DNA from 3 places in the Ectobacillus polymachus genome. Region 3 is predicted to be linked to each of the others. Evidence: riboswitches for the same ligand, from Rfam matches in the RefSeq annotation. Region 3 holds a riboswitch; each other region holds the start of a gene.
The links. Region 3 has a riboswitch for S-adenosylmethionine ahead of ACM5BR_RS13565 (alpha/beta hydrolase). Riboswitches for the same ligand answer to the same signal wherever they lie in the genome.

Region 1 (10,429 bases), on a different contig from region 3:
TATTTACTCTGTTATATATAGTACATACGTAATAGTTTCCTCTAGCATACATAAGGCTGCTATAGATGTATTTCCTAAAAAAAGAGATGATGAGAATGGGATTTCATCACCTCTTTTTTAAATTTTTCTAGATTTTAGTATCTGAATATGATAACACCTGTTTTTGAAGATTTTCACTTTATCCCGCTTTAACGGGCAGTAAGACCCCCATTTCAAGGCTTAGAGAGATCGGAGAAGGCTAAGTGGGGGACAACTGCCCGTAAAAGTCCGTATTGGCCTTTGCTAACCCTCGGTGGGGGATGAGAGAAAACCCCCACCGAGGGAAGTTTCACTTTATCTGTGATAAGGCGTTTGTAAAGTCATATTGTAAATCATCGTAGTTTTCTAACCCAACGGAAAGGCGTAAAAGTGAACGTGTAATCCCAAGCTTTTGACGTTTTTCCTCATCCATAGCTGCGTGGGACATTGTGACAGGGTAAGAGAGGATTGATTCTACAGCTCCTAGACTGACTGCAAAAACAGGTAATGTAATATGTTCTAAAAAGGTATGGAGGTCCTGCTCATTTTCTAAAACAAAGGAAAGAACTGCACCGGCATGTTTTGCTTGCTTTTGTTGTACTTCATAGCCATCATGCTCTGTTAGTCCAGGATAGTATACCTGTTGTATCTTTTCGTGATTTTGTAAAAATAAAGCCAGTCTTTCAGCAGAATGTGAGGATTGTTCTAATCGAACGTGCATCGTTTTGATTCCTCGCAAGACAAGCCAGCTATCATGCGGCCCTAGGATGGCACCAAATGCATTTTGTAAAAAGGCAAGGCGCTCGCCAAGTTTTTCATCCTGTACGACTGCTAATCCTGCTGTAACATCACTATGGCCGGAAATAAACTTCGTTGCACTATGTAACACAATGTCAGCTCCTAACGCAAGCGGTTGCTGCAGAAGAGGTGTTAAGAACGTATTATCAACAAAAGTAAGAGCACCGATTCGTTTTGCTAGGCTTGTTATTTTCCTGATATCTGTAATTTTTAAAAGAGGATTAGATGGTGTTTCAATATAGAATAATTTTGTGTTTGGTAATATCGCTTTCGTAACTGCTTCCATATTTGTCATATCTACAAATGTATGGGAGATCCCGTATCGAGATAAAACATTTGTAATGATTCGATATGTACCGCCGTATACATCCTCTGAAATTAAGACATGATCACCCTGGGATAAAAGTAAAAAGCATGTGGAGATGGCAGCCATTCCCGATGAAAATGCAAAGCCTCTCGTGCCTCCTTCTAATTCAGCGATGGTTTCTTCTAATGCTTCCCGAGTCGGATTTCCAGAACGACTGTAATCGTATTTTCCAAACTTATCCACGCTTAGCTGGTGAAATGTACTTGTGTTGTAGATGGGAACGCTCACTGCCCCTGTCTGTGTTTCAACTTTGTGATTGTTATGAAGTAATTTTGTTTGTAAAGAAAAGGATGGATTCATGCTCCTACCTCCTTATGAAGAGTATCAAACGCTTGCCTTAAATCTGTAAGTAAATCGGCTATATGTTCAATTCCAACTGAAAAACGTAACAGCCGATTACAAATACCTCTCTCGTTTCGAATTTCAAATGGAATATCGGCGTGTGTTTGAGTAGCAGGATAGGTGATAAAACTTTCAATTCCTCCAAGGCTCTCTGCAAATGTAATAAGAGCTAGCGATTGTAGGAATGGATTAATCCATTCTTCTCGCTGCAGCCGAAAGGATAGCATGCCTCCATGCCCAGGATAGAGTACATCAGTCACCTCATTTGCTTTTTGCAAAAAATCAACGATTACTTTAGCATTTTCTTCATGCTTGCTCATTCGAAGAGCTAATGTTTTCATTCCGCGCATAAGCAACCATGAATCGAATGGACTAAGTACTGCTCCGGAGGAATTGTGATAGTAGCCGAGTGTTTCGCACAATGCAGTTCCTTTTGCCACAACAAGGCCGGATAATACATCGTTATGTCCTCCTAAATATTTTGTTGCACTATGAACAACGATGTTAGCACCAAGATGAAGAGGCTTTTGCAGAATGGGTGTATAAAATGTATTATCAACGATGAGAAGAAGATTGTGCTGCTGGCTAATGGCAGCAATTTCCTCAATATCAGCAACTTGCATTAGTGGATTTGTAGGAGTTTCTAGAAAGATTGCCTTTGTTTGAGGAGATAGTACCTTGGTAATTTCAGTGAGATCTTGTATGTTCACGTATCTACATCGAATATTCCATTTTTCTTCGTAATCACGCAATAGCCGAAATGTGCCTCCATATAAATCCTCTGCAACAATGAGTTCATCTCCTGCTTGAAATAAGGATAGAACGAGCGTAATCGCAGCCATTCCTGAGCTACATGCAAAGCCTTGATCACCTTCTTCTAAATCGGCAATTGTTTTTTCTAATATGTTTCGAGTAGGATTTCCCGTTCGAATATAATCATAGCCGCTAGATTTTCCAATTCCTTCGTGACGATAAGCAGTTGAGAAATATACGGGTACGTTTACAGTTCCGGTACACTCTTCACTTCTGTTGCCAATTTGTGCAAGCTTTGTTTCTATCCGTTTCATGTTTCATCCTCCTCTAATGTAAAAAAGCCTTCTCATAAGAAGAAGGCTTTTTGGATTATACCTTCTTATCTGTCAAATTCATTGTGAATTTGCTGGAATTAGCACCGTATTAACAGGGTTGTTAATGGTTGCTGAGGCTTCGCAGGGCCAGTCCCTCTGCCTCTCTTGATAAGAATATATGAAATTGTTAAGGCTTTTTAATACTGTATATCAAAGTAGATAGAAAATGCAATTGTTTTTTGTGTATTCAGAAAAAAATATTTTTTCTGAAAATGAATTGACGATTTGCTGTCGTACATGATAAATTAATTGAAAAATTATTCACTTACAAGCTAGCAGATTTGAAACTCTTATCGAGAGTGGTGGAGGGATAGGCCCTATGAAGCCCGGCAACCTTCAAACGAATGTTTGAAACGGTGCTACAACCTGCAAAACAATGGTTTTGCGTGATAAGAGGAGGAAACAAAGGATCCCCCTCTTCTTTGAAGTGGGGGATCCTTTGTTTGATAAAATGAAACATTCTAAAAGTAGGGGTTTCTTTCATCTCCCTCTTTTGGGTTAGCAGAATATGGGGAGTGTGACATATGGGCAACTTAGTAGATAGTCTTGGGCAGGGGATCCTGATAGGAGATGGAGCGATGGGAACAATGCTCCATTCATACGGTTTGCAAAGCTGCTTTGAAGAGTTGAATGTAACAGAGCCTGAAAGAATTACTGAAATCCATAGGCTGTACGTGGAAGCAGGAGCAGATGTCATTCAAACACATACATACGGAGCCAACGAAGGGAAACTTCGTATGTATGGTTTAGAAAATGAAGTAAAAAAAATAAATCGAGAAGCAGTTCGAAATGCTAGAAAAGCTGCGAAAGCGAATACGATTGTACTTGGAACAATTGGTGGTATGAAGCATATAGGATCTGTTATGACTACAGAAGTTGAGCGGGAATTTATGCTTATGGAGCAAGCTAGCGCACTATTGGAAGAAGGGGCCGATGCTCTTCTTCTAGAAACGTTTTACGATGAAGTTGAACTCTATCACGCACTTGGCGTATTACGGAAGGCAACGAATCTGCCGATTGTAGCACAAGTAGCCTTACACGAAGCAGGGCTTACACAAAGTGGACGATTCATCGAACAAGTATTAGATGAATTACAGCAAAAAGGAGCCGACGTTGTTGGATTAAATTGCCACTTGGGACCGCTGCGCATGATTGAATCATTAGAAACAGTATCCTTACCTAGTAAAGGATACTTATCCGCATACCCAAATGCTGGATTGCCAAAATATGATAATGGACGCTATGAGTACAAAGGTACTGCAGATTATTTTGAACAGATGGCTAAGAGGTTTATCGAGCAAGGTGTACGATTGCTTGGAGGCTGCTGCGGTACGACGCCAGAACATATTCGAGCAATGAGACACGCATTGAATGGTGAAGCGCCAGTTAACGAGAAGAAGATTAAGCATCGTCCTTCACCTATTGTCACAATACAGCCTATAACAGCAGTAGTATCTTCTTTGGCTGAAAAGGCGAAACGTGAAACAACGGTTATTGTTGAATTAGATCCACCAAAACAATTGCAAACACAACGATTTTTTGAAGGAGCAAAGGCTTTAAAACGAGCAGGAGCAGATGCAATTACTCTTGCTGACAATTCACTAGCCAGCCCGCGTATCTCAAATATGGCAATGGGGGCACTCCTTAGACGTTATGATATTCCAGTTCTCGCACATTTAACATGTCGTGATCATAATTTAATTGGTTTACATTCGCACTTGTTAGGTTTGTCTTCCTTAGGCATACATGAAGTATTAGCGCTAACGGGAGATCCGGCAAGAGTTGGAGATTTTCCAGGAGCAACATCAGTATTCGATGTATCCTCATTCGAATTAATTCGGATGATAAAGGAGTTAAATGATGGGCGCTCACCATTAGGTAAATCTATCGGCGTTCCGACATCTTTTTCAGTTGCAGCTGCCTTTAATCCGAATGTTCGATACATTGACGGGGCAGTTCGAAGGATGGAGAAAAAAATTGCTGCCGGTGCGGACTATTTTTTAACACAACCAATTTTTGATAAAGAAGTGTTACGAAAAACCTACGAAGCAGTAAAAGATTTTAAAACGCCAATATTTATTGGAATCATGCCACTCGTTAGTAAACGAAATGCAGATTTTTTGCATTACGAAGTACCAGGAATTACGTTACCAGATGAAGTAAGAAAACGGATGGATAATCATCTAGCTCCTGAGAATGCGGTAGAGGAAGGGTTAAAGATTGCAAAAGAACTAATTGATGAGGCAATGAAGTTATTTCATGGTGTGTATATCATCACTCCATTTCAAAAATTTGAGATATCAGAAGAACTCGTACGATATATAAAAGTAAGAAGAAAGGGAGCAACGACATGCGGGGAATTGAACAAGCATTAGAGGAACGAATTTTACTTCTGGACGGAGCTATGGGAACGATGATACAACAGGCAAATTTAACTGCTGTAGATTTTGGCGGAGAGGAATTTGAAGGATGCAATGAATATTTAATAAAAACTCGTCCAGATCTTATCTTAGCTATTCATCAAGCATACATTGATGCAGGAGCAGATATTATTGAAACGAACACATTTGGGGCTACGAAGATCGTTTTAAAGGATTATAACCTTGAACAATATGATATAGAAATGAATGAGTTAGCCGTACAAATTGCAAGAAAGGCAGTAGAACAATCGGGTAAGGAAGTTTATATTGCGGGTGCCATGGGACCAACGACGAAGGCTATTAGCGTTACAGGCGGTGTGACTTTTGATAAATTAGTTGAATCCTATGAGAGACAATCACTTGGCCTTCTAAGAGGTGGAGTAGATGTATTATTGGTGGAAACAAGTCAGGATATGCGAAATGTGAAAGCGGCCTGTATTGGCATAGAACGGTCTTTCCAAGAGTTAAATAAGAAAGTACCAGTCATGATTTCTGGTACGATTGAACCAATGGGAACAACACTTGCTGGGCAGTCAATTGAAGCATTTTATTTATCAATCGAGCATATAAAGCCATTATCAGTCGGATTAAATTGTGCGACTGGACCAGAGTTTATGAGGGAATCAATTCGTTCTTTAAACGGTCTATCAGAAAGCTATATCTCCTGCTATCCGAATGCAGGTCTTCCAGATGAAGAAGGGCACTATCATGAATCTCCTCAGTCACTTGCAACGAAGATGAAAACGTTCGCTGAAGAAGGATGGGTGAATATTATTGGTGGCTGCTGTGGGACAACTCCTGATCATATTCGGGCTTTAAAGGAAGCAGTAGCAGGGTTGCGTCCGCGTCCTAAGTATCATCGTAAAGGTCATGCCGTAAGCGGCTTAGAACCGCTGCAATATGAAGATTCTATGCGGCCTCTATTTGTCGGGGAGCGAACGAATGTCATTGGATCACGCGCATTCAAACGTTTGATAGCAGAAGGAAAGTTTGAAGAAGCAGCGGAAATAGCGAGAGCACAAGTAAAGCGAAATGCACATGTAATTGATGTGTGTATGGCCGATCCGGATCGAAATGAAATCGAGGATATAGAACAGTTTTTACAAATAGCAACGAAAATGATTAAAACACCACTTATGATAGATTCTACGGATGAACGAGTAATGGAGCGTGCACTTTCCTACTCACAAGGGAAAGCCATTTTAAATTCAATTAATTTAGAAAACGGTGAAGATCGATTTCAAAAGGTTGTTCCACTCATTCATAAATATGGGGCTGCAGTTGTTGTTGGGACAATTGATGAGGATGGAATGGCTGTAACGGCGGATCGAAAGTTTGAAATTGCGAAAAGGAGCTACGAATTACTTACGCAAAAATATGATATTCGCCCTTCAGACATTATTTTTGATCCGCTCGTATTCCCGGTTGGAACTGGCGATCAAAACTATATTGGAGCAGCTGCTGCAACCATTGAAGGAATACGACTCATTAAAGAAGCCTTTCCTGAATGTTTGACAATACTTGGTGTTAGTAATATTTCCTTTGGTCTTCCACCTGCAGGTCGTGAAGTGTTAAATTCTGTGTTTTTATATCATGCAACGAAGGCTGGTCTGGATTATGCAATTGTGAATACGGAAAAGCTAGAAAGATATGCATCGATTTCAGAAGAGGAAAAAAAACTATCAGACAGGCTGTTATTTGATACGAGCAAGGAAACACTCGATACATTTACTGCTTTTTACCGCGTAGCAAAGAAAAAAGAAACAATAGAAGTTGAAACTCTTTCCTTGGATGAACGCTTGGCCAGATATATCGTTGAAGGCACGAAGCAGGGGCTCGCACTTGATTTACAACAGGCATTAGATGAAAAGAGAGATCCTTTGTCTATTATTAATGGTCCACTTATGAACGGTATGGATGAAGTTGGCCGATTATTTAACAATAATGAACTCATAGTAGCAGAAGTATTGCAGAGTGCCGAAAGTATGAAGGCGGCTGTCTCCTACTTAGAGCCTTTCATGGAAAGTACAGAAGCTTCAAAGAAAGGAAAGGTAATTCTAGCAACTGTAAAGGGCGATGTTCATGATATTGGAAAAAATCTTGTTGAAATTATTCTATCCAATAATGGATATGAAATTATAAATTTAGGTATTAATGTCAGATCTGATGAATTGGTGAAGCAGGTTAAGACCCACAGTCCAACCATAATTGGTCTTTCGGGCTTACTCGTAAAATCGGCACAGCAAATGGTACTAACAGCAGAGGATTTGAAGGTGGAAAGAATTGATACTCCTATTCTTGTTGGCGGGGCAGCACTTACTCGAAAATTTACAGAAACTCGAATTGGTCCGTCTTATGAGGGAATTGTACTGTATGCGAGCGATGCGATGAAAGGATTAGAACTTGCAAATCGTCTTCAAGATGAAACGGAACGCAAATTGCTACTAGAAGAAAAGAATGAGAAAACAAATGAACGAACGAAGCGTAAGGATTCTGCTATAAGCCAAACGCTTGAAATAACTCCACTTCAACATGTAAAAGCACCCGTACCTGATTCTTTGAAAAGGACGATATTGCGTGATATTCCTGTTTCATATGTAGCACCTTTTATAAATTGGCAAATGCTGCTTGGACACCATCTTGGCATAAAGGGGAATGTGAAGAAACTACTGGAAGAAGGAGATGAAAAAACCCTAAAATTACATGCTCTAGTCTCTGATTTACTGCGTGAAGGAGAAGCATGGCTTCGTCCTAAGGCAGTCTATCAATTTTTCCCTGCTTTACGTGACGGACAAACTATTTATATTTATGATCCGGAAGATCAAAGTAAAGTTCTAGAAACCTTCACATTTCCTAGACAAAAGAAAACACCAGGCAGAACACTTGCAGATTATTTACATCCTGTTGGTGATGAAATGGACTACGTTGCAATGTTCACTGTAACTGTAGGAACGGGAGTACGGGAGATTGCAGAGGAATGGAAGGAACGAGGAGATTATCTACGCAGCCATGCTATTCAGTCACTTGCTCTTGAGTTAGCTGAAGGATTAGCTGAACGTACACATATGCTAATTCGCGATCGTTGGGGATTTCCTGATAATCCGAGTGTAACGATGGAAGAACGCTTTCGTACGAACTATCGCGGGATTCGTGTTTCATTCGGATATCCAGCTTGTCCAGAGCTATCGGATCAAGAGAAATTATTCCGCCTTCTTCGCCCAGAAGAGATAGGTATTACATTAACAGAAGGATTTATGATGGAACCAGAAGCTTCTGTTTCAGCATTCGTTTTTTCTCATCCGGAGGCAAGATATTTTAGTGTGGTCTAAAGTTTGTGAAATTTTTGTAGCATCCATGTACTATAATGGAAGAGAGGATTTTTATACTATATACTTTCAGTAGTATGAAAAGACAATGATTTAAGTTCTTTTTTATTAGAACAGAATAAAGGAGCTACAAACTGTGAAAACGATTGTGTTTACAGGCGGAGGATCTGCCGGACATGTAACCCCAAACTTAGCGCTTATTCCAAAATTACAAGAGCGGGGTTGGAACATACAATATATCGGATCAAAACAAGGGATTGAGAAGGAAATTATCGAAGGAGCTGGTATCCCTTATGCGGGTATTTCAAGCGGGAAGCTTCGTCGTTACTTTGACTTAAAAAATTTCAAAGATCCTTTTCGTGTACTAAAAGGTGTTATAGAAGCATATTCTTTGATTCGAAAAACAAAACCAGAGGTTATTTTTTCTAAAGGGGGCTTTGTATCGGTTCCTGTTGTAATTGCGGGCTGGATGAATAGAGTACCGGTTTTGTTACATGAATCAGATATTACACCAGGACTCGCTAACAAAATCGCTATTCGATTTGCTTCGAAAATATTTGTCACGTTTGAGGAAGCGTTGCAACATCTTCCTAAAGAAAAAGCAGTGTATACAGGATCACCAATTCGTGAAGATATTTTACAAGGAGATCGCTACAAAGGATTAGAGTATCTTTCGTTTTCTAGTGATAAACCAGTCATCACGATAATGGGAGGAAGTCTAGGAGCGAAGCGTATAAACGAAACCGTTCGAAAATTACTTCCTCAATTACTTGAAAGCTTTCAAATTGTTCATCTTTGTGGGAAGGGAAATCTTGATTCTTCATTAATGAATAAAAGTGGTTACAAACAATTTGAATATATAAGTAAAGAATTACCAGATGTCTTGGCTGCAACGGATTTAGTTATATCTCGTGCAGGTTCCAATGCCATTTTTGAGTTTTTAGCTTTGAAAAAGCCGATGATTCTTATCCCTCTTTCTAAAGCTGCAAGTCGAGGCGATCAAATTTTGAATGCCCAATCGTTTGAAAAACAAGGATATTGTCATCTTATATATGAAGAACAGTTAACAGAAAAAGAATTACTTCATGCGGTAAAGGAAGTGTACGGCTATCGTCTTCGCTATAAGGAAAAAATGAAAGGTTTTTCTGTTCAAGGATGTATCGATGCGATTATCGAACAAATTGAGAAAGCAAGAAAGTAAAGTATAAATAGCATGTGAGAAAAGATGTGAAAGTAGCATCTTTTCTTTTCTTTTTGTTGTCAGATATGTAGAAAAATAGTCGAACCTTGTAAATAATTGTGGTAAGATAACTTGGTAGTAAGAATGAATCAATTTGCTATGCTAGGAGTAGAGGAAACGAGGAGGATTTGTATGGGACTTAGTCTCTTTGAAACGATTGTTGTTGTTTTTTGTATATTACTAGCTCTAGCAGGATTTATTTATTATATGATTATTAAATATATACACGAAAGAGAGCTACACCAATCTGAGTTTATTGCTGAATTAGACATTTTATCAGAAAAGTTATCCAAACAGAAGGAACAAAAGAAAAACATACTATAACTTTGACACGCTACTATTTTTCTTTTCTACGTTCATTTACTTCGAAATGATCCTCCTTTCTGACTAATATATATAATCTTCCTTTCGAATGGGTAACATCCTTTTTTGTATAACCACTTTACTTGAGTATGTAAGGAGAATAGAATATGAATGAAAATCTAAGTTTTCTTAATGTTGTTCAGCAGAGTCAGTTGAAAAAGAATGCTTCATTAGAGCAGCTGCTTTGTTTATTAAAAGAAGATGTAGAAGAGCTGGCGGATGAGGTAGGCTATGAAGCAATGATTGAACGGGAGTATGATGAAGAACTAGAAGAATTACTTGGAGAATCCTTGTTTCTTGAATTGCAAAATCGATTGCTTGTTGCAAAGGATGGTAGAGAAGAATTCATTACATTTATTGATGGGCTTGGGTTTCATCTATTAGATTGGGCTATTGTGTTGGAAACAGAATGTGGTGTGCATGCTGAT
Region 2 (10,429 bases), on a different contig from region 3:
ATAACGATAAAAAGATTTGAAGGTTAAGCAAGTGCCCGAGATAAAATGGCAGTCATATGACTGCTTTTTTTATTAGGATAAATAGAAAGAAAAGGAATGACCTCTATAGGCCATTCCTTTTCTTTCTATGCAGAAGGTTAGATTAGTAAGGACCGCCTGCTTTAATAATGTCTTCAGAAACATTAGAGAAGTTCTTGAAGTTTTCTTTGAATTTACCTGCAAGTTCCAAAGCTGTTTTCTTATAAGCTTCTTTGTCAGCCCATGTTTTTTCAGGCATTAATACTTCGTCTGGAACACCAGGTACATGAAGTGGAATTTCAAGACCAAAAATACCATCCTTCACTGTTTCTGCATTGTCTAATTCGCCGTTAAGAGCAGCTTGCACCATGGCACGAGTGTATTTAAGGTTCATACGTTTACCTACTCCGTAAACACCACCGGTCCAGCCTGTGTTAACTAAGAATACTTTGGCATTGTGTTTTTCAATCTTTTCACCAAGCATTTCAGCGTAACGAGAAGCTGGTAGTGGTAAGAAAGGAGATCCAAAGCATGTTGAGAATGTTGCTTCAGGAGTGGTAACGCCGCGTTCAGTACCTGCAAGCTTACTTGTGTAACCACTTAAGAAATGATACATAGCTTGTTCTTTCGAAAGCTTGCTGATTGGAGGAAGTACACCAGATGCGTCAGCTGTTAAGAAAATAATTGTATTTGGATGTCCTGCTACACTAGGAAGAACAATATTGTCTATTGCTTCAATTGGATAAGCTACACGAGTGTTTTCAGTTAGAGTTACATCATTGTAATCTGGAATACGAGTATGTTCGTCAACAATAACATTTTCTAAAACAGAACCAAATGTTATTGCATCATATATTTGTGGTTCTTTCTCACGAGATAAATTTACGACTTTTGCATAGCATCCGCCTTCGATGTTAAATACACCGTTATCAGACCAACCATGTTCATCATCACCGATTAGCTTACGGTCTGCATCTGCTGATAATGTTGTTTTTCCCGTTCCAGAAAGACCGAAGAATAAAGCTACATCGCCTTCCTCACCAACATTTGAAGAGCAGTGCATAGAAAAAATTTCTTGTTCAGGTAGTAAGAAGTTCATAATGGAGAAGATACCTTTTTTCATTTCACCAGCGTATTCAGTTCCGCCGATTAAAACGATTCGTTTTTCAAAGGAAACGATGATGAAAGTTTCTGAGTTTGTTCCATCAATGCTTGGATCTGCTTTGAAGTTTGGAGCAGAAACAATTGTGAATTCTGAAACATGATTTTCTAATTCAGCTTCAGTTGGACGAATAAATAATTGTTGTGCAAATAAATTATGCCAAGCATATTCGTTGATAACTTGGATTGGCATTTGATAAGCTTTATCTGCTCCTGCATAACCGTTGAATACGAATATTTCATCTTTATTTTTTAAGTATTCTATTACTTTCGCATATAATTTATCGAATATTTCTTGTGAAATTGGTTGGTTAACTGAACCCCAATCTACTTTGTTTTCTGTAATAGCATCTTTAACAATAAATTTATCTTTAGGAGATCGTCCTGTATATTTACCTGTTGCAACAGAAACAGCGCCAGCAGAAGTTAAAATGCCTTCTTTTTTCATTAAAACTTTTTCTACTAATTGAGGAACGCTTGATTGAACATGCGCGTTGCTTCCGTTAATTAGTGCTTGTAATTCAGTGTGGACATTCACAGTACTCATATACATACCATCCTTTATGTGATTTATGAAATATGATCCTCATTCTGCATTAAGTATAACATATTAACTTAAATAACGTATACTATTTATTAATATTTGTTTCTTACTTAATTTAAGTTATTCGACAAAATATGAGATTATACTGCCTCCAAATATGAAAATTTATTGACAAGCAGCTGTTTTTACTATAATATACATTTGGACGGATACTCTCTTATCCTGAGTTGGCGGAGGGACAGGCCCCATGAAGCCCAGCAACCTCACTCTCAAAGTGAAAAGGTGCTAAACCTGATGCAAGGCTAATTAAGCCTTGAACGATAAGAGTGAAAGGCAAACATGAGCAAATTTTAACCTTTCCTCAAGGGGAAAGGTTTTTTATTTTTAAAAACTGGGAATTGTAAGTATGCCACGTAACATGTAGAGATGAGTTCCGTAATAATAGAAAAAAGGGGGGTTACTAATGACAACAAAGCGTCGTCTGTTTACATCTGAGTCTGTAACTGAAGGACATCCAGATAAAATTTGTGATCAAATATCTGATAGCATTCTAGATGCCATTTTAGAGAAGGATTCAAATGCACGCGTAGCTTGTGAAACATCAGTAACAACTGGTTTAGTATTAGTTGCAGGAGAGATTACAACTTCTACTTATGTAGATATTCCTAAAATTGTTCGTGAAACAATTCGTGAAATCGGTTATAACCGTGCAAAATATGGATTTGATGCAGAAACTTGCGCTGTGCTGACTTCTATTGATGAACAATCTCCTGATATTGCAATGGGCGTAAACCAAGCTTTAGAATCTCGCGAAGGCTCTATGACAGATGCTGAAATTGAAGCAATTGGTGCCGGTGATCAAGGATTAATGTTCGGCTTTGCTTGTAATGAAACAAAAGAATTAATGCCTCTTCCTATTTCTCTTGCACATAAATTATCTCGTCGTCTAGCAGAAGTTCGTAAAGATGATATACTGTCATATTTACGTCCAGATGGTAAAACGCAAGTAACCGTAGAATACGATGAAAACAATCAGCCTGTTCGCATTGATACGATTGTAATTTCAACCCAACATCATCCTGAAATTACCCGTGAACAAATAGAGCAGGATGTTAAACAATATGTCATTCAACCAATTGTACCGGCTTATTTAATTGATGAAAAGACAAAGTACTTTATCAACCCGACAGGCCGATTTGTAATTGGCGGTCCACAAGGAGATGCTGGTCTAACAGGACGTAAAATTATTGTAGACACGTACGGTGGCTACGCACGTCATGGCGGCGGTGCATTCTCTGGTAAAGATCCTACAAAAGTAGACCGTTCAGCTGCATATGCAGCACGCTATGTGGCAAAAAATATTGTCGCTGCCGGTCTTGCAGATAAAGCAGAAGTTCAGCTTGCCTATGCAATTGGTGTAGCGCAGCCTGTGTCCATTTCCGTTGATACATTTGGAACAGGAAAAGTCTCTGAAGAAGTTCTAGTAGATTTAATTCGTGCGAATTTTGATCTTCGTCCAGCTGGAATCATTAAGATGCTTGATCTTCGACGTCCAATTTATAAGCAAACAGCAGCATACGGTCATTTTGGTCGTACTGATGTTGATCTTCCTTGGGAACAAACAGACAAGGCAGAGGATTTAAAGAAACAAGCAGGACTATAATAAAGTAATATAAGAGAAACCTCTAAGGAACATTCCCTTAGAGGTTTCTCTTTTTTTTACATTTTTATAGAATATCCATTCCCTTTGAAGATAATCCGTTTTGTTTTGCTTTTCCCTGCCACTTATTCATTTTGCGCCTTGTGTTTTGGCGTTAGTTTGTTTCTTTGAAACGGTAACTCGAGAATTTCCCATAAATAGAATAGCAATGAAGGCAACAGCAATTGCAATCAAAGCAAGTGTAAATACATGCGTAATAGAAGAAGACATGGCTGCCACAATTTTATCTAAAATCGGAGCAGGAATTTTACTTCGCATACTCGTTTCAAAAATGGAACGAGAATCTCCAATCGCACCAAGTGGATTTGTACCCATTCCTTGAAAGGCATCCTTTAAGTTGTTTGTAAATGCATTACTTTGAATCGATCCGAAAATCGTAACACCTAGAGTCATACCTAATGAACGGAAAAAGGAGTTCGTAGAATTTGCTGAACCGCGATGGTGTGGTTCAATATTATGAACAGATGATGTTGGAAGTAATGAAAATGAAAATCCAACGCCAAAGCCAGCTACGATCATATAGATTGTGACAAGTGTACGTGCTGTTAGCGGAGTTAATGTGCTGAGAAGGTACATTCCCGTAAAAAAGAATACGACAGAAAGAAGCATTAAGTTTCGATAACTTGTTTTCGTTAAAAACGCACCTGCAATTGCGCTACCTACAACGGATCCTAACATCATTGGAGTTAAGATAAGTCCGGCATTTGTAGCAGATCCTCCATAGACGGCTTGAACAAAGATAGGAATAAATACGGTTAAAATGATAAAGGTTGCACCATATAAAAACGCAATTATTTGTGATATCGCAAATATACGACGTTTAAACATCCAAAATGAAATAATCGGATCTTTCACTTTTGTTTCAACGATAAGAAAAATGATAAAGAAAAGGCCGAACGATACGAATAGAGATATGATTTGAGTAGAGTTCCATGCATATTTATTTCCGCCAAGTTCTAATGCGAACATTAAGCTAACCACCGATAAAACGAGAGTAGCTGCACCCCACCAGTCAATTTTTTGTTCCTTAGGAGGATTTGATTCTTTGTATGCACGTAAGATAAAGAATAGGGAAAGTGCCCCGATTGGTACATTAATGTAGAAAATCCAATGCCAGCTAAGGTGTTCTGTAATGTATGCACCTAGCAAAGGGCCAAATACACTAGCAGAACCGAATACAGCACCTAATAATCCGGTCATCTTACCACGTTGTTCAACAGGGAAGATATCAAAGACGATCGTAAATGCAATTGGTAGCAGGGCACCGCCACCAACCCCTTGTATGGCACGATAAATACTAAGCTGAGTCATACTTTGTGCCGTACCGCAAAGCGCAGATCCTATTAAAAATAGAAGAATTCCAAATACGAAAAAACGTTTACGACCATACATATCTGATAATTTCCCGAAAATAGGCATACCAGCCATAACGGTAACCATATATGCTGAGGTAACCCATACGAATTGATCCAGACCGCCTAAATCAGATACGATGGTACCAATTGCAGTCGCTACAATCGTGTTATCCATTGCTGCCATTAAAATACCTAATAATAAACCAGCAACAACGAATCGAAGATTACTTTCCTTTGACACCATGTTTTTGTCTCCTCTTCATTAAAATAATAGTCTAATAAGACTATTATTTTATCGACATATCCCTTATTATTCAAGCCAGAAGGATGGAAAGAAAAAAGACCGGTAAGCAGAGTGATAAATCTTGCACTACTCTGCAAAACGGTCTTTTTTATCCCGCTTTAACGAGCAGTAAGACCCCCACCTTAAGATTCAGAGAGAAGCAAGGAAGATAGGTGGGGGTCAACTGCTCGTAAAAGTCCGATTGGTTCAACTAACCATCAGTGGGGGATGAAAAAACCCCACTGATGGAAGTTTCACTTTATCAAAACGATTTTTATTTAGAGAAATTATGCTAATAGCTCTGCAACAGGAACACGAATCGTATCTTCATAGTGTCCAAGGAGATTTTCAAATATGCTATCCCAGCTTTGTGTAAGTGCATATTCTCTAGCTGCAATACTCATGTTCTTTCGTTTGGATTCATCATCTAATAAAGAAAGAATAGACACTAAGAATTCATCTACTTCTTTAGGGGTACATAGGAAGCCGGTTTTATTAGGAGAAATAATGTTTTTCACACCACCAGCATTTGCTCCAACAACCGGTGTTCCGCAAGCAAGAGATTCCAATACCACATTGCCAAATGTTTCAGTAGGTGATGGAAATACCATTACGTCTGAAGAAGCATAAACCTGTGCTAATTGATCTCCTTTCAAATAGCCAGTAAATGTTATATTGTCTTTAAATTCTTCTTTTAATTCTGGGGCAAGAGGACCGTCTCCTACAATCAGCCAGTGTACTTGCTTGTCGCGTTTCTTATTTACGTCCTTTATAATTTTGCGCAATGTATCGATGTCTTTTTCTGGAGCGATTCGTCCTACATAAGAGAGAATATACGGTGCTGTAATATGATAAGTTTCACGAATACTTTGTTGTGGATAGTTTGGATGAAATAAATGACAATCAACTCCGCGACTCCAAATATGAAGATCACGAAATCCTTTCTTTTTCAATTGCTTTAATGTTTCGTAGGAAGGAACGAATGTTTTTTGAAGGGAACTATGAAACCAACGTAAATAATTCCATAGCATAGTAGATAGAAATTCCATTTTGTAATACTGTAAGTACGCATCGAAATCAGTATGATACGATCCTACTAAAGGTATGTTTAATTTTTTTGCATAGTACATACCGAATAGTCCCATATTGAAAGGTGTAGCTACATGAATGATGTCTGGCTGAAATTCAAGCAATTCCTTTTTTAAATAACCAGGATTTGGAATCGCTATTCGGCATTCAGGATAAATTGCTAATGGGATACTTTTAATTTTTTTTACATTTATCATGACGTTTTCTTCAGTTGTATTTTGCGGAGCAAAAACATAATATTCAATACCTTGGCGTTCCAAATACTTTGTAAATCGATCTAACGTTTTCGCTACTCCATTTACTTGAGGCGTAAATGTATCCGTAAAAATTGCAATTTTCATCCATAAACCCTCCATCTTCAAAAAAGTAATGAAAATTGATAATAAGAGATGATACCAGTAAGCGTTCCAAGGCATAAGCCTGCAAGAACATCTGAAGGATAATGAAGGCCAAGATATATTCGTGAAATACCTACGCTAAGTGCAATTGGAGCGAGAATGATTGTGAGTACGGGCATATATAATAGTAAAGGTACGACAACAGAAAAAATTGCAGTTGTGTGTCCAGAAGGAAAGGAATGATCCTTTAAAGGATTAATGGGATATTTCGTACCATCTACCATTAAATATGGCCTTTTTCTTGGATATAGCTTTTTTAAAAGTTGGACGGGAATGTGGCTAATCGTAAGAGAAATAGCACTTGTAATAACAGCCTGTCGTAAGGATCCTTTAGAAAATAGAAGGAGAACGATAACGGCAGTAATTAGAAAGGTAGCTCCGCCCATATGAGTTATCGTGCGGAAATACATATTCAGTGCTTTTCTTTCAAAATACCGATTAATTCTCTTAAAAATGTGACATTCTATTTCATATAAGGCGCTGATTGATTTTGACATCACCCAGCAGCACCTCCCTACTAAAAAATATTTGGAACTGCTTTATCATTTTAATAAAAATATATTGAGTAAGTAATAAGAAAATGTAAATCCCATCCTAAGATATGTAAAAAAACAGCAAGCAAAGCGAAGGCTTTACTTGCTGTTTTGTAGTCCTTTATAAAATTGGCCTTTTTCTACATATTCACGGCGGACGCGTGCCATATCCTGTTTGTCTTCCTCTGTCAATTCACGAATGACTTTAGCAGGACGTCCAAATGCGAGCGAGTTTGGTGGAATGATTTTTCCTTGAGGAACAAGGCTACCGGCCCCAATAAAGGATCCCTCGCCAATTTCAGCTCCATCAAGAATGATAGACCCCATTCCAACTAGCGCATTTTTTCGTATCGTACAGCTATGTAGAATGACTTGGTGTCCGACAGTTACATCATCTTCCAATATAAGTGGGTATTTTGGACTTTGATGAAGTGTACATTGATCCTGTACATTTACCCGATTGCCGATAATAGTTGGCGAAACATCACCGCGAATCACGGTATTAAACCAAATGCTTGCTTCTTCCCCGATAGTTACATCGCCTGTTATCGTAACATAATCAGCGATGAAAGCGCTTGTGGAAATGTTCGGGGTTTTGTCATGAAACGGATAGATCAAGACGGAAAACCACCTTTCTTTTCAATTATTCATAGTGTAGCATATAGAAGTACAAAGGGGGAGTATTCATGTGGAAATGGGAAGCGGAAGAACCGAAGGCAGTTATGGTTATGATACATGGTGCAATGGAGCATCATGATCGTTATCGGCCGCTCGCTGACATGTGGAAAGAGCTTGGATTTCATGTCGTATTAGGAGATTTACCAGGTCATGGAACTACCTCCAGATCACGAGGACATATTAACAGTTTTGATGATTATATAACGGAAGCATCAAAATGGGTAAAAGAAGCGAAATCCTATCAGTTACCACTTTTTCTTTTGGGGCATAGTATGGGCGGATTGATTGCCATTCGTATGATGCAAGAATTTAAACTAGATGTAAATGGTGTTATTTTAAGCTCGCCATGTCTTGGTATCCTATCTAAGCCCCCTTCTTATTTGAGAGCTATATCAAAGGTGATGAATTGGGTATATCCAAGTCTGCTTGTTTCATCGAATCTTACTGTTGAGATGGCAACGAGAAACAAGGAGATTCGTGATGCCATGGAGAACGATTCCTTATATTTACGAAAAGTTTCTGTAAGATGGTATAGTGAACTTCAAAGAGGAATCAAGGAAGCTACCGATAAACGAGATGAATTTCCTAATGTACCGCTCCTGTTGATGCAGGCGTGTGAAGATAAAATTGTAGATAAAACAATGGTTCGAACTTGGTTTGATGAATTAAAGATTGATGATAAAGCATATAAAGAGTGGGAAAATTGCTATCATGAGCTGTTTAATGAATACGAGAAAGATGAAGTATTTACGTACGCATACCATTTTACACAAGCTCATATGGGTAAATAGAGGTGGAAAGTAAATGAATGTGCCGAAGAATCCAATCACTTTAATGGCAAAGGTGTATAAAGGGGTTATGCCATATGTACATGAGGAACTTGCCTACTGGACAAAAAGAGCAAACGAAATTCCAAATGGTGAGCTAAGGAAGCAAGCACTCGCCAGCATAGAAGCGAAAACATTTCATTGCGAAGGTGGTGCAATACTAGCGCTGCTAGCAAGAGAATACCGAAAAGAATGTATCTCTTTTGTTGTTGCCTATCAAACCATAAGTGATTATCTTGATAATTTATGTGACAGAAGTACCTCTATGGATCCGCTAGACTTTGAAGCGCTGCATGAATCAATGCTACATGCACTTACGCCTGGCAGAGCTCCTATTAATTACTATCGCTACCGAGAGGATCAAGAGGATGGTGGCTATTTACACGAACTCGTAGAAACGTGTCAAACGATCTTACAAAAGTCGCATCATTATGCGAAAATTGCTCCAATCCTTCATGAGCTTGCAGGCTATTATTGTGATCTGCAAGTACATAAGCATGTGAAGGTAGAGGAACGAGAAAGTCGTCTACAAAACTGGTTTCATTCTTACGAAAACAAACTACCTGCGATGGAATGGTTTGAATTCTCCGCATGTGCGGGTAGTACGCTTGGAATCTTTTGTCTTGTTTCCTATTCCTTTCATGAGGAGCTAAGTGAAGAAACGATTATGAAAATAAGGCAAGGATATTTTCCTTACGTACAAGGCTTGCACATTTTATTGGATTATTTTATTGATCAAGAGGAAGATCGTCTGGGTGGAGACTTAAATTTTTGTAGCTATTATGAAAATAAGGAACAAACTTTAAGACGTCTTCAGCATTTTGTACAGGAAAGTAATCAACACGTACGTACTTTGCCAGATGCAAAGTTTCATCAGCTACTTAATTATGGCCTCCTTGGTGTCTATATGTCAGATCAAAAGGTAAATGAACAAAAAGAGATAAGAAAAATGGCAAAGAAAATTGTCAAGTATGGAGGTTTAACCTCGTACTTTTTCTATTTAAATGGCAAAATGTATCGAAACAGAGCGCAATAATAAAGCATCCAAAAAAATGCCCATCCACTAAAGACTATTAGTAGATGGGCATTTTTCATTTTCTCTTTTCTATCGCAATAATAAATGGAGGGTCATTTTGTTGATTAACAAATTCGTAACGTAGCACATGAGCTTGTTTTTGATCGAGCCCGTTTACGAAAGAAAGAATAGAATCACGCTCCACTTTTCCTTCCGGATGCCCATGATAAATAACAAGGACAATGATTCCTTCAGCCGCCATAACAGCAAGGAGCTGTGTAATAGCAGCAATCGTAGATTCTGGTTTTGTTACAATGCTTTTATCTCCCCCAGGCAAATATCCTAGGTTGAAAATAGCTCCGGTTATATTACCATGCGTATGTTCTGGTAGATGGCGAGCGAGATTTCCATGACTATCATGAATGAGCACAGCGCGATGTTCCAAATGTTTTTCATCTAAGAGAGCTTTTGTATGTTCCAATGCTTGCTCCTGAATATCGAATGCATATACCGTTCCAGATTCTCCTACGAGTTCAGCTAGCATGCATGTATCGTGACCATTGCCCATAGTGGCATCTACGCAAATATCTCCTTGAGAAACGGCAGCCTTCAGTAGCGTTCTGGCAAATGGCAATATTCCTTCTAGCTTCATTCATCTATCTCCTTATCACTACATTTTCCTTGCCAACTGTTCCGTCTAACAAATTCTGCGTCAATGGCATTCAGTACTTCCCACTTTTTTAAGCTCCACATTGGTCCTATCATTAAATCAGGAGGACCATCTCCTGTAATACGATGCACAATCACC
Region 3 (10,429 bases):
CGTAAAAAAAGGCATGATTCAAGCAGCAAATCAGGTTATTTTAGTAACGGACCATTCGAAATTTCAAAAAGAATTTTTACATAAGGTAGGCAGCTGGCAAGACATTGATGTTGTAATAACCGATGAGGCACCGCCAGAAGAATTACAAGCAAAGTTACAAGAATATCATATTACGCTTATCATTACAGATGAAACACAGGAGGAAACGAAATGAATGCAATTAAAGTTGGTCTAGTCGGATATGGGTTTTCAGGTGCTACCTTTCATGCGCCCTTTTTACGCGTGTTAGATGAATTTGAGCTAGTAAAAGTGATGTCAAGCGATGCGGAGAGGGTTAGCCGTGATATAGAAAAGGTTGAGGTTGTTTCTACAATAGATGAGATCCTGCACGATGATTCAATCGAACTAGTTGTTATAACAACGCCTAATGTGCTTCACTACGAAATGGCAAAACAAAGTATTATGCACGGCAAGCACGTGATTATAGAAAAGCCGATGGTTATTGATCCTAAAGAGGCCGAAGATCTGATTACATTAGCAAACGAACAGGGTGTTATGGTTAGCGTATATCAAAATAGACGCTGGGATCATGATTTTCTAACGATAAAAAAATTGATGAAAGAAGGTACATTAGGAGAGATTACGACTTACGAAGCTCATTTCGATCGCTTTCGTCCGAATGTACGGGATCGCTGGAGAGAAAGAGCAGAACGAGGATCCGGCATGTTATATGATCTAGGCGCTCATTTAATTGACCAAGCCTTGCATTTGTTTGGCATGCCGCAGTTTGTGATGGCAGACGTATTTGCCCAGCGTAAAGGCGGACTTACTGATGATTATTTCCATATTATTATGGGCTATGAGACCTTGCGTGTTTTGCTTCATTCTGGTTCAATTGTAATGGGCCAAGGACCAAAATTTCTAGTACATGGAAGCAAAGGAAGCTTTATTAAGTACGGATTAGATGGTCAAGAAAGCAAACTGAAGGCTGGAGAAAATCCAACAAAAAAGGACTTCGGTAATGATGATCCAGAGATGTATGGACGCCTTATAACGGAAGAGGACGGGACAGAAACCCTGCAACAAATTGAAACGGTACCTGGCAATTATGCCGCCTACTACAGAGGAATTTTTGAGCATATTCGTTTTGGAAAGCCCAATCCCGTTACGCCAGAGGAAGGCTTACAAACGATTCGTATCATTCATGCAGCTATGCAAAGCAGTAAGGAACGCCGTGCTATCCAGTTACAAAACTAAGCTTTGGGCGGATAACTCAAAGTTAGTTTCACTTTATCTTTCTTCTTTGCAATCTGTTTGTCATGAACTAGTCATATAGATTTCATGAAAAGTTCATAAGAATTTGATACAGTATAAGTAGTATCAGAAAATAGAAGAAAAGGTGATACATGTATGCGTCAAATGATTCAAGAACAAATTGCAGAATGGAAGAATTTTTTATTTATATATAAATTCGCATTAGATGAAATAGATACAAAGTTAACCATACTAAATGAAGAATTTCAATTTGTACATCAGCATAATCCAATTGAACATATTAAATCGAGAATTAAGAGCCCTGAAAGCATCGTCAACAAACTGGAACGCAAAGAGCTAGAGATAACAGTAGCGAATGCAAAAGAACATATTCATGATATTGCTGGTGTTCGTGTTACGTGTTCCTTCGTTTCGGATATCTATGAAATTTTTGAAATTATTCAGAGCCAGGATGATATCAATATTTTACGGGTGAAGGATTATATTCAGCATCCAAAGCCAAATGGCTATCAAAGCTTGCATCTTATTGTGGAAATACCAGTGTTTCTTTCAACACGAACGGAGCATGTGAAGGTGGAAATTCAAATTCGAACGGTAGCGATGGATTTCTGGGCAAGCCTAGAGCATAAAATTTATTACAAGTTTGATAAGACGGTTCCGGAGCGGCTGACCAATCAATTAAAAGAAACTGCGGAAATGATTCAATATTTAGATGCAAAGATGAAACGAATTAAAGATGAAATGGAACAAATAAAGGGTAAAGAGGAGCAGGATTCTCCTAGTCAGCAACTAATCGGAAGATCTATCTTAAACCTCATGTAACAAAACGAGCATCGGAATAATCCGATGCTCGTTTTTTAGATGGTTGATGTGTTAAGTTTGCGCCCGCAAGAATTCAGAAGGCTTCCTTTCCCTTCGATGAATTGCCTGCAGTAGCTTACAATGAGGTCCTTATCAAAATCCATTGATGCAACATGGTAGGAATTCATTAGAGGAATAGATTTTTTTTCGGTAGAGCCAATCGTATCATAGACTTGATGTGCAGATGAGGCAGGGACGACATGATCTTCTACCGAATGAAGCAGTAAGACAGGACAGAGAACGGATGATAGGCTTGTTTTTGCATCCTGTATAAAGCGAAGGAGCTGTCTAATAGATGACACAGGAACTGTATCGTAAACAATCTCATGCACAGAAGAGTCTTTCGTGTCTGGAAGTGATTCATCAATATATTTTGGTGAGCTTGTAGATTCATAGGCTTCATAGCACGGAACCGAGAATGCAGCATTAATGGTAATTACGCCAGCAAATCTATAAGAACTGGCGAGCGTGAGGGCGAGTGTGCCGCCCATAGATTGTCCGACAATGTAAATGTACTTACAATGCTTTGCAAGGCGTTCATACCCTTCCTTAAGGCTTTGCATCCAATCCTCGTAGCAGCATCGCTCCAAATCCTTGTAATGCGTACCATGTCCCGCCAACCTAACTCCTAAAACAGTATATCCACTTTCTGCAAGCCTTTCTCCAACGTATCGCATGCTTTGTGGTGTGCCATTAAATCCGTGCGAAACTAAAATACCAATGTCATTGCCTGCAAAGAAAAATGGTTCTGCTCCTGATAGTATCGAATATGAGTTTTTCATATGCATATCCTCCTTATTAACAAAATAAAAAACTCTCTCTGCTTTTGGTTGCAAAAAGAGTTTCCTCCATTTTTATCAACCAAAGCAGTTGCTTTGCTGGTAGGAGCACCTTTCCTAAAGGAGGTTGCTGTGAAGTCATAGAGCCAGATCTCTCGTTCACTCTTGATAAAATTACAAATATTCATATTGGTATAGTTGGTTTTATCCTATCATCTCTTTTCATGAAAGTCAATAAAGTGATTCGTATTCATTTAGATGAAAAGTACAATTCTAGATCTCATGTAATCCTCCCTTTAATTGAGGTATACTAAGAAATGGAATGTAGTACACCGTTCTCAAAATTCTTTTTTGAACGGAATAAAAGGAGTATATAGTATGTCTGATCAATTGGATTTAAAAAAATTCGAGAAGAAGATTCTAATTCGTAATATTGAAAATAAGGATATCGATAGTATTATTGCTATGCAAGCTTCTTGTTTTCCAGGAATGGATCCATGGACAAAGGGGCAATTAGAGAGCCATATCGTGCATTTTCCAGAAGGACAATTTTGTGCAGAATTCGAAGGAAAAATAATAGGATCTTGCTCTAGTTTGTTAATTAACTTTGATGAATATGATGATCGCCATACATGGGATGATATTACAGATAACGGTTATATTACAAATCACAATCCGGATGGCTACAATATGTATGGAATTGAGGTTATGGTACATCCTGAATACCGTCGTATGAAAATTGGCTATCGCTTGTATGAGGCGCGTAAGGATCTAGCTCGCATGCTGAATTTAAAGAGTATTATCATTGGCGGGCGGATTCCTAATTATCATAAATATGCAAATACCTTATCTCCGAGAGAATATGTAGATGAAGTCATTCATCATAAAATATATGACCCCGTTTTATCCTTTCAAGCATTAAACGGTTTTATGCTGATGCGAATTAACCCAGGATACCTTCCTGATGATAAAGCATCGAAGCAGTATGCTACCTTGATGGAATGGAATAATGTGGATTATCAGCCGAATACAAAGCGTTATTATAAAACTTCATTACCAGTTCGAATTTGTGCAGTCCAATATATGATGAAGCAAATTCATTCCTTCGAAGAATTTGCAACGCAGGTAGAATATTACACTGGTGTTGCTTCTGATGCGGGCTCTGACTTTGCTGTATTTCCAGAAATATTTACAACCCAGCTGATGTCGTTTATGCAGGAGAAGTCTCCAAGCCTTGCAGTTCAACGGATTAGCGAATATACCGAGGACTATATTAACTTGTTTACTGATTTAGCTGTGAAATATAACGTCAATATTATAGGCGGCTCCCACTTTGTCGAAGAGGATGGGGAAATATTCAATATATCCTATCTATTCCGCCGGGATGGAACGATTGAGAAGCAATACAAACTTCATATTACACCAAATGAAACAAAATGGTGGGGAATTAGTGAAGGCGACGAAGTGAAAGTATTTGATACGGATTGTGGGAAAATTGCTATTCAAATATGTTATGATATCGAATTCCCAGAACTGGCTCGCATTGCAGTCGATAAAGGAGCTCGAATCATTTTTACGCCGTTTTGCACAGAAGATCGTCAAGGTTATTTGCGTGTCCGCTATTGTTCCCAAGCACGCGCAATCGAAAATCAAGTATATACGGTTATCACAGGCACAGTCGGAAACTTGCCACAGGTTAAAAATATGGATATTCAATATGCTCAATCAGCCATTTTCTCGCCGTCTGATTTTGAATTTGCACGCGATGGTATTGTCGGAGAATGCAATCCAAACATTGAAATGGTTGTTATAGGAGATGTTGATTTAGAGATTTTGCGAAGACAGCGTCAGTCTGGTACGGTGCGTCAGCTTAAAGATCGTAGACGTGACTTGTATTCGATTCATTATAAAAAGTAAGGAATGTTTTTATTCCTAGATGCTAAAGAAAAACCGTTAGCTAGCACCTTATATTTCAAAGATGCTCTAGCTAACGGTCTCTTTTTATTATAAAATTGGATTAATTATCCATTTTTACTTCATATTCGTTTAAATCGGCCTACTACCTCAACTGTTTCGGTAATATTAATAAACGCAGTTGGATCCACCTCACGAACGAGTCGCTTTACTTCACCTAATTCGTAACGGGTGATAACGGTGTAGATGACTTTCTTCACATGATCAGTATACGCTCCGACAGCATCTACCATCGTGATGCCGCGAATGCATTGATTGAGTAATGTTTGTTTCACAGCTGCACCTTGTTCTGTCACAATCATAACTGTTAATTTAATATGCTTCGTATGAATCGTGTCCGTTACTTTACCAACAACGAATCTACTAATCAATGTGTATAGTGTAATATCCCATCCAAAAATAAATCCAGCCACTACTAGCAGTAAACTATTAAAGATAAAAATAAGCTCACCAATCGAAATATCTCTGCGTTTTGCTACCAATAGTCCGATAATATCAAAGCCCCCAGTAGAGGAAGCATATCGAAATATGATACCAGTTGATGCTCCGCACAAAATACCACCAAAAATAGAGGATAATAAGATATCATTCGAAAGCTGTTGTACGGGAATAACTGCCATGGCGATAGTTGATACCGCAATAAAATAAATAGTTAAATACGTAATTTTTTTCCCTAAATATTTATAACTAAAATAAAATAAGGGAATGTTTAACATGAAAATCAACGTTCCTATATTGGCATGTGTGAGATACCCAATAATCATCCCGATTCCTGCAAAACCACCACTAATCATTTTGTGAGGAATAAAAAACATATTCATTGATATTGCATATAGAATAGAGGCAATGAATATGACAGCCAGCTGAATAATAAGCTCTGCGTGTCTTGTTTTCAAGATGGGTAAGGATAAGAAAGATGTCTCAGGAACGAAGTCGGCATCGCCTAAATGCGCCATAAAAATTGTCATCTCCAAGTTCTTTTTTTAAAGATTAAGAAAGAATATAGTTTTAGAATTTTCTAGCGAACGATGTCCGCTTTTCATTCTACAAGACGAGAATAAATCTTTTTGCCAGTTAACACAACTACTTTTCATTAAGGCGGAATTATTTTAATCTTCATATAATTTTTGAAAACCCTTTCAAGGAATTTACGTACAGAATAGGAAAGATTTTTTTGCATCGTTTTTACTAAAAATCAACCAAATTGTGAAACATAATTGTATGTGAGATTTTTTTTTTCATAATATCGGAATCCACTCGTACTTTGCTAAGAAGGAAGGAGAGATCAGATGAAGTTCTCGCTGCATAAAGAATATATGCAAGTCGAAAACTGGTATGTGATTGATGAGGATTTTCCGTGGGAGATTGGGCAAGTAAAAACTGACATTATGTCTTTATATCCGCACTACGATGCTCCTGTTATATTCTGTGATACTTGTGATGCCAACGAAATATTGCTGGCGCTTGGAGAAGAGGAGGAGGAATTTCTTCTTCCTATGAATGGCTTCTACCATCTAGGAAAGAAAATTATTTTTATTTTTGCTTGGGATACTTACGAGCAGCTGCTTGTTACACTTCTTCATGAAATTCATCATCATATTGAGTATCAGAGCAAACACGGACAGAAACGATTTAAAATGGAACGCTATCTTCCATACGAAGCGAGAACGATGGAGCGTGATGCTAGGGACTTTGCGAGGGAGAAAATGATGCTATATGTACCGAAAGTAAACAGAGCGTATCATGCAAATGATCCATTCTTATTAAAAAAAGAAGATAGATGATTCTATCTTCTTTTTTTTACTATATATAAGGAAGAAATAAACCGTATGATTGCTGATGCTAGGCCAAGTATAGGTTGGATGCTTTCGCTTATGCAAAGGATTGCAGAATGTCTGTTACGATTTGTTGAGAACTTTCATGACGATGCAAATGATTTAAAGCTTGGCGCATTTCTGTTAGTTTATTGGAATGATTTAATAGGTACAGTGTTTCTGTAACGATGCTTTCTTTATCTCGAACAGTAACGGAAGCGCCGATTTTACAGAAGTAAAGTGAATTTTCATTTTCTTGGCCAGGTACTGGCTTATATAAAATAGTAGGAAGATTTGTCGCAATCGATTCCGATAAGGTAATGCCGCCTGGTTTTGTAATCATAATATCCGCTAACTCGTATAATTCGTGAACATCATCGACATAGCCAAATAATTTCAACTGATTATCATAACGGCTTTTTAATTTGCTTAATTGATTGTAAAGCTTTTGATTACGGCCGCATACAATAATCATTTCCATGTCACTGCGGTCTAAGAGCTGGGATGCAATCCACTTTAAATCTTTTACAACCCCTTGCGCACCTGCCATAATAAGAAGCTTTTTCTTATTTGGGTGTAATTGATATTTCTGTAATAGAGAAGAGATGTCTCGCTCCGTTTCAAATGCTTTGCGAATCGGAATACCGCTGACATAAATCTTTTCTGCAGGAATACCGCTTTGAACAATCTTTTGTTTTACATCTTCCGTAGCAACATAATAACGATCAATTTCAGAATGTACCCAAGTACTGTGCAGGCAATAGTCTGTTACAACAGTATAGATACGAAATTTATTTTGCGATTTTCTTCGCCATTCAGGTACGGTTCCTACAGGGAAAGTAGTAATGACAATGTCAGGCTGCTTGGATTGAATAATGGTCTCCAATTGTTTTTCGCCTAGCTTACAATACAGCTTTCCAGCTTTCGTAGTGTACATTTTATTCATACCATAGAAAAACATTTTATAAAGGGAAGAACCAATCGAGAAAGATTGCTTGTATAAAAATTTCGCAGCTTCATTCCAATACGGATAAGCTTCGGCATATAGGTCAAAAATTTCAACAGTGCCAATTCCAAATTCCTCAAACGTATGTTTTAACGCATGAGATACTTGGTTATGGCCGTTCCCAAAGCTAGCTGTAATGAGTAGTACTTTAGGCTGTGCTCTCATTTTGTCCTCCTTGAAGGATTTGAATTATAGTGTTCATGATTCATTGTATAGCAAAAAGCTAAAGAAATTGTAACATAATCCTTAAGAATTTCTGAAGATTTCCATAAACTTGCTATTTTATTCAGGTATTGCTTATTAAAACGTGTATATCTAATAGATAGAATAAAAGACTTTTTCTCACTCTAGCTTGTATAAAGGGAGGAGAAAAGTCTTTTTATAGTATGCTAACGAAGGCTGCTTGTTCAATAACATATGGATAACTTGGTTCTTTTTCATTTTATGAAACGTCTCACAAGTATATGTGAATTTCAGTTTAGATGATGAAATAGATACACTTAGTTGTTTCTTCTAAACAAAAAATCTATATAAATATACTACATGATGTTCATACAAGTGGGAAGAAAAAATTATAGGAAATTTTCCTACCTATCTGTAGGGACATACAGGTTTTCACGCTACCTTATGTTTTTAGAAAATGAAATGGTAAATATTGTGTATAAAAAAAGCGAAAAAATATGTAATTTTGTATTGCTCTAAAGAATTCGTTGTGTTACATTAATGTTACAAAAGTTACAGGAGATAAGATTACGTAACAGAATCTTGATAAATTCTAATAAACATTACAAAAATAAAACCGTGAGGAGAGCGAGAAGCATGGAAAACGAACAAGTATTAGTAAGCAAAAAAATGGATTGGATTGGATATGGTGGAGCAACAGCGGCACTTTCAGCTATTATCGTAGTGTTTTCTGTTCTTTTCGCTTAATAAATAAATCTCATTTAAAAATAGAGCGTACAATTCAAAGAGGCGACCATTTGGGTAAGCCTCTTTTTACATTCTCTCATCTCTTGCGTTACAATGAATAGCGAGTGAGTAGTAGCACTGAAAGAAGAATAAGGAGGAATTAAGAGTGGCTATTGTTGACATTAGTATTATACCTATTGGCACAGGCTCAACGAGTGTAAGCTCATATGTTGCAGAGGTGCATAAAGTGCTGGAGCAATATGCAAATCGTGTGAAATATAAGCTTACTCCAATGAACACGGTAATAGAAGGAGAACTACCCGTTTTAATGGAAGTAATCCAACAGATGCATGAAGTGCCGTTCCAAAAAGGCGCAGCTCGTGTTTCTACGACGATTCGTATTGATGATCGACGTGATCAGGAAAGTACGATGGAAAAGAAGCTTCAATCTGTACAGTCAAAACTTAAATAATGAAACTTTTGCAAAGGGGATCTTCCCCAGTTAATAGGGATATATATTGAATAACCGCTACATAGACTTCTGTATAGCGGCTATTCCTGCTTCTATCCAATTCCCAATATAATAGAAGTAACGAAAGGATGAAAAGAATGGATCAAACATTTCAGGAGCAAATCGACGGTTTACTGGAAAAATATACAGAGCTTTTACTAGGGGAAAGCAGTGAGGAATGGAAGGAGAAAGTGAAAATTTGGGCTTTATATTCACAAATTGCGAAGTCTATGCCAGCGTTAGCGAAGCATTGGAATACAGAGTACCCAGAAGCGAAAAACATGATGCTGCATATCGTGCAAGAGATAAAAGAAAAGAATGAAGAAAAACGTAACAAGAAGTAAGAAAGTAGATGGATACTGATTCGTTTGTAACGATCTTACGCACAGAGGTGAATGAAATGAATCAGCTGCTTCACGACTTTTTTTTGCTATTATCTAAAAATAAAACGTTAATAAAAATAGCAAAGCGGTTTGGCTTACGCTTCGGTGCATCACGCTTTGTTGCTGGTGAAACAATTCAATCTACGATTGCGGTGATTCGAAGTTTAAATAAAAAGAATTTGGCTGTAACCGTTGATTATTTAGGAGAGTTTATTAACGATGAGCATGAGGCAAGAGAAATGGCAGATCAAGCGATTGCAGCTATTTACGCAATAGGGAAGCTGTCATTACAGGCACAGCTCTCAATAAAATTAACCTCATTGGGACTCGATCTTTCTGAAAATCTTGCTTTATTTCATATGCGTCGCATATTAAAGGCTGCGAGGGAAAACGGAGTCTTTGTAACGATTGATATGGAGGATTATACTCGCTGTCAAAGAACATTGGATATTTTTAGATTATTAAAGGCGGAGTATGATAATGTAGGAACTGTTCTGCAAGCTTATTTATTTCGGTCGGAAAAAGATATGGAAGAATTGAACGAGTATCATCCCAATTTGCGCATTGTAAAAGGGGCTTACAAAGAGTCGCCGCAGGTAGCATTTCCAGATAAAAAAGATGTGGATGAAAACTATAAGCGATTAGTTCGGATTCATCTTCTTAATGGTAACTTTACAGCTATTGCGACCCATGATGATTCCATCATCGAATATGTAAAGCAGTTTACCCAGGAGTATCAAATTCCACGTTCTAGCTTTGAGTTTCAAATGTTGTATGGAATTCGGCCAGAAAGACAAGCTGAGCTTGCAAATGAAGGCTATAATATGCGTGTATATGTACCATACGGAAAGGATTGGTATGGTTATTTTATGCGTCGCCTTGCAGAGCGACCTGCAAATGTTAAGTTTGTCTTGAAA

Region 1: it holds a riboswitch for S-adenosylmethionine, as region 3 does, so the genes downstream of both, ACM5BR_RS08385 (methionine biosynthesis PLP-dependent protein) here and ACM5BR_RS13565 (alpha/beta hydrolase) in region 3, are expected to answer to the same signal.
Region 2: it holds a riboswitch for S-adenosylmethionine, as region 3 does, so the genes downstream of both, metK (methionine adenosyltransferase) here and ACM5BR_RS13565 (alpha/beta hydrolase) in region 3, are expected to answer to the same signal.

Annotation. Positions count from the first base shown of each region.
Region 1 is NZ_JBLREB010000001.1:1,622,871-1,633,299, reverse strand. Features, by position in the region: gene metC (cystathionine beta-lyase) at 329-1,483, opposite strand; gene ACM5BR_RS08385 (methionine biosynthesis PLP-dependent protein) at 1,480-2,592, opposite strand; SAM riboswitch class I at 2,655-2,767, opposite strand; SAM riboswitch class I at 2,940-3,048, shown strand; gene ACM5BR_RS08380 (bifunctional homocysteine S-methyltransferase/methylenetetrahydrofolate reductase) at 3,177-5,027, shown strand; gene metH (methionine synthase) at 5,003-8,401, shown strand; gene ACM5BR_RS08370 (undecaprenyldiphospho-muramoylpentapeptide beta-N-acetylglucosaminyltransferase) at 8,535-9,599, shown strand; gene ACM5BR_RS08365 (hypothetical protein) at 9,771-9,962, shown strand; gene ACM5BR_RS08360 (hypothetical protein) at 10,109-10,429, shown strand, end outside.
Region 2 is NZ_JBLREB010000001.1:2,031,640-2,042,068, reverse strand. Features, by position in the region: gene pckA (phosphoenolpyruvate carboxykinase (ATP)) at 143-1,726, opposite strand; SAM riboswitch class I at 1,938-2,050, shown strand; gene metK (methionine adenosyltransferase) at 2,187-3,386, shown strand; gene ACM5BR_RS10425 (MDR family MFS transporter) at 3,513-5,042, opposite strand; gene ACM5BR_RS10420 (glycosyltransferase family 4 protein) at 5,369-6,511, opposite strand; gene ACM5BR_RS10415 (phosphatase PAP2 family protein) at 6,529-7,065, opposite strand; gene ACM5BR_RS10410 (gamma carbonic anhydrase) at 7,201-7,719, opposite strand; gene ACM5BR_RS10405 (alpha/beta hydrolase) at 7,788-8,570, shown strand; gene ACM5BR_RS10400 (tetraprenyl-beta-curcumene synthase family protein) at 8,584-9,642, shown strand; gene mnmM (tRNA 5-(aminomethyl)-2-thiouridylate-methyltransferase MnmM) at 9,698-10,273, opposite strand; gene mnmL (tRNA modification radical SAM protein MnmL/YtqA) at 10,270-10,429, opposite strand, start outside.
Region 3 is NZ_JBLREB010000002.1:606,463-616,891, forward strand. Features, by position in the region: gene ACM5BR_RS13550 (DeoR/GlpR family DNA-binding transcription regulator) at 1-214, shown strand, start outside; gene ACM5BR_RS13555 (oxidoreductase) at 211-1,257, shown strand; gene ACM5BR_RS13560 (GTP pyrophosphokinase) at 1,411-2,097, shown strand; gene ACM5BR_RS13565 (alpha/beta hydrolase) at 2,133-2,918, opposite strand; SAM riboswitch class I at 2,988-3,090, opposite strand; gene ACM5BR_RS13570 (GNAT family N-acetyltransferase) at 3,294-4,832, shown strand; gene ACM5BR_RS13575 (YitT family protein) at 4,952-5,845, opposite strand; gene ACM5BR_RS13580 (DUF3920 family protein) at 6,179-6,673, shown strand; gene ACM5BR_RS13585 (MGDG synthase family glycosyltransferase) at 6,762-7,874, opposite strand; gene ACM5BR_RS13590 (MTH1187 family thiamine-binding protein) at 8,785-9,090, shown strand; gene ACM5BR_RS13595 (DUF2573 family protein) at 9,228-9,473, shown strand; gene ACM5BR_RS13600 (proline dehydrogenase family protein) at 9,530-10,429, shown strand, end outside.